DNA from 2 places in the Undibacterium sp. TC4M20W genome. Region 1 is predicted to be linked to the other one. Evidence: predicted binding sites of a transcription regulator. Region 1 holds the regulator's gene; the other holds the start of a gene.
What was found. Region 1 encodes sigma-54, which starts transcription at its own class of promoters, with help from an activator protein. Its sites were predicted from a motif close to TGGCANGNAANCTGCTTT; they were not measured.
Positions count from the first base shown of each region.

Region 2: a site for sigma-54 is predicted at 2,121-2,138, ahead of ACO0LL_RS18400 (pilin). Genes of this name have one in related genera too.

Region 1 is NZ_JBMPPI010000001.1:24,321-28,398, reverse strand. Features, by position in the region: gene hpf (ribosome hibernation-promoting factor, HPF/YfiA family) at 456-803, opposite strand; gene ACO0LL_RS00125 (RNA polymerase factor sigma-54) at 911-2,401, opposite strand; gene lptB (LPS export ABC transporter ATP-binding protein) at 2,413-3,168, opposite strand; gene ACO0LL_RS00115 (LptA/OstA family protein) at 3,170-3,733, opposite strand; gene lptC (LPS export ABC transporter periplasmic protein LptC) at 3,754-4,078, opposite strand, start outside.
Region 2 is NZ_JBMPPI010000015.1:123,525-127,602, forward strand. Features, by position in the region: gene ACO0LL_RS18395 (tetratricopeptide repeat protein) at 1-1,426, shown strand, start outside; gene ACO0LL_RS18400 (pilin) at 1,619-2,080, opposite strand; gene ggt (gamma-glutamyltransferase) at 2,577-4,078, opposite strand, start outside.

The DNA of each region.
Region 1 (4,078 bases):
CATGTGTAGCCGCCGTTTGTGCAGTACAGAAAATGGATTAAGAAGAGCCGCTGTCTGAGCGGAGCGAGTTTCGGATCTTCCCATTTTTTGTACTGCACAAACGGGTACCCCGAAGGGGCGGCTACGCCTGGGTCGCCTTTCTTTGAATACTTACTTTGGCGACGCAAAGAAAGTATTTCGGCTGCCGGGCCGAGACCCGGCTTGTGTCCACGAAGGGCAAACGTTTTCATAAAGGTGCGGTATGTAACAAGCGTTGCGGCATACCACGAAAGCCACTGGATTCCAGCTAAAAGCACGCTGGAATGACGTTAACATGTGTACGGATTGTCGCAAGGCAATTCAGTTAATGATTGATGTAAATTGTTAACCTCAAAACCATTAACCCAACAAAAAGGACGCCTTTTAGCGTCCTTGTTTTGGATGTCCGTAACCCTGTTCAGGTAAGGACTGGGGTCTTATGAAGCCGATGCCGGATCAGGTATGTGCTTGATGGCGTCGTGCTGATGGTCTTGCATTTTATCTTTATGCTTGATGACCTGGCGATCAAGTTTATCTACCAGTGCATCGATTGCTGCATACAGATCATGCGCCAGGCTTTCAACGTGAATATCTTTACCGCTGATATGCAAATTGATGTCGGCTTTGTGTCGTTTTTCCTTTTCCCGGAGCTTGTCCACCGTCAGGATGACGGCGATATCAATGACCTGGTCGAAATGCCGCCTGATACGTTCTAGTTTGGTATGTACATATTCACGAATTGCAGGAGTTACTTCGACGTGATGTCCACTGATGGTGAGATTCATACTGTGCTCCTATAGTGATGTTGCTTGCTATAACGATACGCTCTCAGCATTTATTTGCCTTGAGCTAAATCATATATAGCAATTCAAACCGTGATTACAAGGACTGCTTACAAAGATTTACGCAAACTGACTGGGGGGATTTTGAGGGCTTCACGGTATTTGGCAACTGTCCGTCGGGCAATTACCATGCCCTGTTCACCCAGCATGTCTGCAATTTTGCTATCAGAGAGTGGGCTTTTCTGGTCTTCTGCTCCTATCAACTGCTTGATGAGTGCACGTATCGCGGTGGAAGATGCTTCACCCCCTGTTTCCGTCGCGACATGGCTGCCGAAAAAGTACTTCAACTCAAACATGCCATGTGGGGTCAACATGTATTTTTGGGTTGTTACACGCGAGATAGTGCTCTCGTGTAATCCTAGTGTATCAGCAATTTCGCGCAAAACAAGGGGGCGCATTGCAACAGCACCGTGGGTGAAAAAATTGCGTTGCCTTTCGACTATGGCTTGTGCAACGCGCAATATAGTCTCAAAACGTTGCCGCATATTCTTGATCAGCCAGCGGGCTTCCTGCAATTGCGCGCCCATGCCAGCCTCGCCACGGTTTTGCTTCATGATGTTGGCATACATGCTGCTTACCCGCAGCCTGGGCATGACATCCTGATTCAACATGACTTGCCAGCCGTTGCCGGATTTTCTGACGATCACATCGGGTACGACATAGTCCGATTCATCGGCAGCAAAGGCCAGGCCAGGTCGTGGTTTGCACAGGCGGATGATAGTTTGTGCATCGCGCAAATCTTCATCATCGCAATCGAAGATTTTCTTGAGTTTGGTGAAATCTCTTTGGGCAAATAAAGCCAGTTGCGTTTCAACAATTTGCAATGCCAGCCTGCGTGTGACGAAAGCAACTTTTGGCAGACGCCTGATTTGCAAGGCCAGACATTCAGACGGGCTGCGCGCACCGACACCAGCCGGGTCAAAGCTTTGCAACATGTTCAGCGCAAACGCCAGCTCTTCTGGTTCTACGCACAGTTCCAGTGGCAAACTGGCATGTATTTCATCTAATGTTTCGGTCAGGTAACCGTTATTGTCGATCGCATCGATCATCAACTCGACCAGGGCACGGTCACGCGGTTCGCGCAGGTTAAGACGCATCTGTTCCTGCAAGTGCTCACGCAGGGTGATATGGGCTGCACCGAGCTGCGGGCGGCCATCTTCATCATCGCCAGATTTGCTGCCATGCTGTACATCATCAAAGCCCCAGTCTTCTTCGCTGGAAGTGGTGCTGTCATTGCTGATGACGGTTTCTGCATCAGCGGCAGCCGGTTCTGCTGACCTGTCACTGTCTTCTCTTGCTGCCGGTGCTTCCATGCCAGCATCTGCAGAAGTACTGCTGGTATTGATGGCACCGTCAGCCAGCAGGCGTACGGCGTGATCGAGGGGATCATCGACACGTTCCAGCATGGGGTTATCAGTCAGCAGCGTCTCCAGCTCCTGATGCAATTCCAAAGTGGATAACTGCAATAATCGTATTGATTGCTGCAATTGCGGCGTTAAGGCCAGATGTTGTGAGGTACGTAGTTGCAGGCTTTGTTTCATGATGATTCCCGTCACATCCGGAAGTGTTCTCCGAGATAAACGCGACGTACAGATTCATTTTGTATGATGTCGTCAGGCTTGCCGCTGGCAAGTACCGCGCCCTGGTTGATGATATAGGCGTGATCGCAGATGCCCAGGGTTTCGCGTACATTATGATCGGTAATCAGCACGCCTATGCCGCGTTCCTTGAGGAAGCGCACAATGCGTTGAATTTCGATGACGGCGATAGGATCAACACCGGCAAAGGGCTCATCCAGCAAGACAAAGCGTGGGTTGGTCGCCAGTGCGCGGGCAATTTCGACGCGGCGGCGTTCACCGCCTGACAGTGACAGGGCCTGGCTTTCACGTATTTTTTCTATCTGCAAATCTGCCAGCAGGGCATTGAGCCTTTGCTCAATTTTCTTGGCACCGAGATATTTGCCTTCGCTGTCTTTTTGCAATTCGAGTACGGCGCGGATATTGTCTTCTACTGTCAGCTTGCGAAATACCGAAGCTTCCTGTGGCAGGTAAGACAAACCCAGTACGGCACGTTCATGGATAGGTAGTTGCGAAATATTCACGTCATCAATCGTGATATCTCCAGCATCTGAAGGTACCAGGCCAACGATCATGTAAAACGAGGTGGTCTTGCCTGCGCCATTCGGCCCCAGCAAACCCACCACCTCACCGCTTTTCAATAGCAGTGAGACATCGCGCACGACCTGGCGCGCGCCATAGCGCTTTTGCAAGCCCTTGACAAGCAAGGTGCTGCTTGACTGTGCAGTCATCTTATTTAGCCTGTTTTTCTGGTTTTGGTTGCAAGGTGATGGTGATATTGCCTGAGCCATCTACATGCTGGCCACTGGTCGAATTCGTGCCAACAAAAACATCATTCTTGCTGTCATAAGACAGGTACTCACCTTCCTGTTCCTGGGTGACGCGTTTGCCTTCGAGGTAGCGTACCTTGGCCTTGGAAATGAATTTGACGATTTCTGTACTCTGGTTGTATTCAGCACGGTCAGCTTCTCCATCTACCCACAGATCAGGGCCACCATCGCGCTTCTGGCGGAAGGTGACTTTGCGGCCACTGCCACCTGTCAGAACAACAAACTGATCGCCATTCGGGGCTTCGGTCACGACAGCACTCTCAGAAGTGACGGTCAGGGTGCCGCGCACCAGAGACACGCCCTTGGATAATCTGCTGACGCTGGCTTTGCCATCACTGATGCCATAACCGGCTTTGATGATGGTTTCTTTATTACTGTCGGCTTTTTCTGCATTTGCAGAAACACAGGCCAGGCCCAGGCAGGCCAGGCTGATCAAGCGTGTGACGCTAAATGATGTTTTGATCATGTGCATATTCGCTTTCTTGCTTATTTATTCCCGGTTTTGGGAGCTGGTTCACGTTTCTTGAGTTGAATGTAAACCTTGCTCAGCAATTCCAGGCCTTGGGTTGAATTATTGGCAATCATGCCAGTTGCAGTTGAATGCAGTTTGCCGGTCGTAATTGAAACCGGTTTGTCGGTTTTAACGATATCGTCATCCGGCAGGAGCAAAAGATAATCAGACTCCACACGCACGAATTGTGAACTCAGGCCCTCGGGCCTTTCCATGCTGACATTGTCATACAGGTGAACCATGTCATGCTCACGCTTGGGCGTGGTCAGCGATGATTTTTGCGATACAACGGCGAGTTCA
Region 2 (4,078 bases), on a different contig from region 1:
GGGTATTGTTTATCACGAAACAGCGCGCTACCTTGAGGCGACAGCATCTTATCAACGTGCCCTCAGTCTGGATGCCAATTCACTCAATTTGTTCAGCAATATAGGGAATACCTATTCTGACCGCGGCATGAGGGCAGAAGCTGAACAAAGTTATCGCAGAGCGCTGGAAATAGAGCCCGATCATGCCGAGACCTATGGCAACCTGCTGTTCCTGCTGAACTATGATCCTGTGCGAAGTGCCAGTGAGATATTTGGCGAGTATCAGGTCTATGAAGAAAAGTATGCGCGTCCCCACCAGCGCAAGTGGCAGGCATTTGCGAACGACAAGAACCCGCAGCGCCGTATCAGAGTTGGCTATGTTTCGCCAGATTTTCGCCGGCATGCAGTCCAGTATTTTCTCGAGCCTTTGCTGGCACATCATGACTCGTCTGGTTTTGAGTTATATGCCTATGCAGAATTAAAATATGAAGATGCAGTCACTGAGCGTTACAAGACTTATGTAGATCACTGGGTGCCCACGGCAGGCCTGTCTGATGACGAGCTGGCAGAGAGAATCCGGGCGGATGGCATCGATATTCTGATCGATCTTGCCGGTCATACGGGGAGTAACCGCTTGCAGGTATTTGCCCGCAAGCCAGCGCCGGTGCAGGTTTCGTGGCTGGGTTATGGTTATACGACTGGCCTTAGGGCGATTGATTATTTTCTGACCGATGATACTTGTGCTCCACCAGGCGCTGAAGCCGTATTTTCAGAGCAGCCCTGGCGCCTGGAGACGCCCTCATTTGCATATCGTCCTGCCGATGGAATGGGCGAGGTCAGCACTCTGCCTGCGCTCAAAAATGGTTACATAACTCTGGGTACGCTGACCAGGTCAGTCAGGATCAATCATCTCACCATACGTGTATGGGCAGCGATACTGGAAAAAATAGAAGGCGCAAAATTATTAATCAATAGTGGGAATTTTAAAAATGCCGATTTGCGCCGGGATCTTGAAGAAAAATTTGCTGCACTTGGCATAGACAAGTCCCGCCTGGAAATAGGCTACGATACCCCGCCCTGGAATACCCTGAGAAAGATCGATATAGGTCTGGACTGTTTCCCGCACAATTCAGGTACTACGCTGTTTGAAACTCTGTATATGGGCGTGCCCTATGTGACGCTGGCCGGACGGCCTAGCGTCGGCTTGCTGGGTAGTTCAATTCTGAAAGGCATTGGTCATCCAGAATGGATAGCGCAATCTGAACAGGAATATATAGATAAAGTCGTCGAACTTGCCAGTAACACCAGCATGCTCGCACAAGTGCGTGAGAATTTGCGCGAGCAGATGATACACAGCAAGTTGATGGATGAGGCGGGATTCTCAGCTAAAGTAGATACCGCGCTGCGTAGCATGTGGACTACATGGTGCGAGGGGACGAAGGTATAAGAAGCGGGGGGGGAGTGCGGGTGAAGGCTACTACGATACTCAAGCCTCTGTTCAATCAAGCGCACCACTCAAGGCTGCGATCAAGCCTATGAGGGCTTGATTGAAATTGCGGGACATGCATTTAGCATTGTTCCCGCCAGCCTGCTTATGTACAGCTTATTTGCAGCTTCAGTGCAGCATAAATGCAGGATATTAGCAGCCGCCCTGGCCTGGTTTCAAACCGCGAATCGGGTCACAGACAGTCCCTGTGTTTGCCCATATCATATTACTTTGCCCTGAGCTGATGGAAGGGGTCAATATGATGCTCAACGCAGTTCCTGTACTTGTCGTTGCCCCTGTCGTTGATTGTGTAATCACGCCTGCATTCGAAATGGAGGGGGCTGCATTGGTCAAAAATTTTGATGTGATGACCGTAGGAATAGAATTGCTGCCCATGACTGTGCAGTTTGACCAGCTATTTTCATTCTGGTAGCAAATGGATAATTCTTTTTTCAGGCTATTGAGTTCGGATATCGCACCAGACGCACGTGTGCGAGAAACATAATCAGAATATTGTGGAAAAGCGATTGCCGCCAGGATGCCGATGATGGCCACCACGATCATCAATTCTATGAGTGTGAAGCCTCGCTGAATTGTTTTTGAATATCTTTGCATTTCTTTCTCCAATCAGCAAAAGCAGTTTAGTTACGTCATAGACGCAAATTTTGTGCCAATCGTTTGACTGCGCTTAAAATTGCCAGCCGTATGCTAAAGCTGAACCCTTAAAGCCACAATTGTTCTTGCATCCAGCTTGCAATTGTTTGCCTTGTTGATACAGGAGAAATGCCCAATAGAAAGTTCGCAAGAAATATAAACTCTTGCAACCGGGAATAGCGCAGAAATATTTGGCTATGGAAAAATATCGGCCTGCGTTTTATCCAGTTTGATGAAGATATGACATCAGGCGCGATATTCTTGTCATTTTAGTTTTTTATATTAAAAAATACTAAAACGACAAATGTCAATGACAAAAAACGTCAATGTAATACAAAAATTTGCACTTGTTTCGAAATTGTTACACTTTAGGTCAGTGGTTTTTTAATAACGCAAGAAGAATTGCTATTTACACCAGGCGTAATTGACAAATGATGGCCCTGACTTAAAACTCCGATTAAAACCCCAGCGCAGCACCATCCGGGTTGCGCGGGTCTGAATAACCGGCAAAGCCTTGCGGGACTATCTGTATGGTCTGGGTCTTGCCCAGCGTGCCAGTAGGGCGCAGTACCTGGCCTTTTTGCTCCAGCAGGCGCAGCGTGTCCATGCTGATGCCTTTTTCAAAGCGTAGCTGGTCTGGCATCCATTGCTGGTGTATGCGTGGCGAAATGGTGGCTTCTGCCACGTTCATGTCATGGTCTATGACGTTCAGAATGGTTTGCAGTGTCGTTGTGATAATGCGGCTGCCACCAGGGCTGCCGGTGACAAGAAAGGGTTTGCCATCCTTGAGTACGATCGTCGGCGACATCGAGCTTAAAGGCCGTTTCCAGCCCTGTACGGCGTTGGCATCACCACCCAGCAAGCCAAAGGCATTTGGTACGCCAGCCTTGACCGAGAAATCATCCATTTCATTGTTCAGGACTATGCCTGTGCCAGTGGCAACGATGCCGCTGCCAAAGTTCAGGTTCAGGGTGTAAGTGGTGGCGACGATGTTGCCGAATTTGTCGGCCACGCTGTAATGCGTGGTCTGGTCGCTCTCATAGGGCAGAGGTTTGCCTGGTTTGATTTCGGCAGAAGGCGTGGCGCGGTCTGGCTGTATTTTCTTGACAAGTTCATCCGCATAAGCGCGTGAAGTCAGGCCCTTTAGCGGCACCTTGTAATAGTCAGGATCACCCAAAAATTCTGAACGGTCAGCATAGGCCAGCTTCATGACCTCGCTCAACTGATGCAGGGTCTGGGCGCTGTTGGCACCCTGTTCTTTGAGTGGGTAATGCTCCAGCATGTTCAGCATCTGTATGATGTGTACACCGCCAGAACTGGGTGGCGGCATCGAGACCACGTCATAGCCACGATAATTGCCACGCACGGGTATGCGTTCCACTGCCTTGTAATTCTTCAGGTCGCTGGCAGAGATCAAGCCTTCATGCTGCTGCATTTCAGCGACGATTTTTTTGGCGACCGCACCTTCATAAAATGCAGACGGGCCTTGCTCGGCAATCAGGCGCAGCGACTGCGCCAGGTCTTTTTGCAGCAAGCGCTCACCTGCCAGCATGGGTTTGCCATCCTTGAAAAAGATCGCGCGGCTGGCCGGCCATTTACCGAGCTGATTTTTGCTGGAATCGATGAGTTCAGCCAGATGCGGGGTGATTTCAAAACCCTGTTCGGCCAGGCGTATCGCCGGGGCGATGACATCCTTCCATTTCATGCTGCCATATTTGCGCAAGGCCAGGTCCATGCCTGCCACCGTGCCGGGTATGCCGACTGCCAGATGGCTATACAGGGATTTGCCGGAGATGACATTGCCCTTGGCATCCAGGTACATGTCACGGCTGGCTTTTTCTGGTGCCAGTTCACGAAAATCCAGCGCGATATCCTTGCCTGATTTACTGTCATGAATAATCATGAAGCCACCACCACCAATATTGCCTGCGTTTGGCAGCACCACAGCCAGCGCGAAAC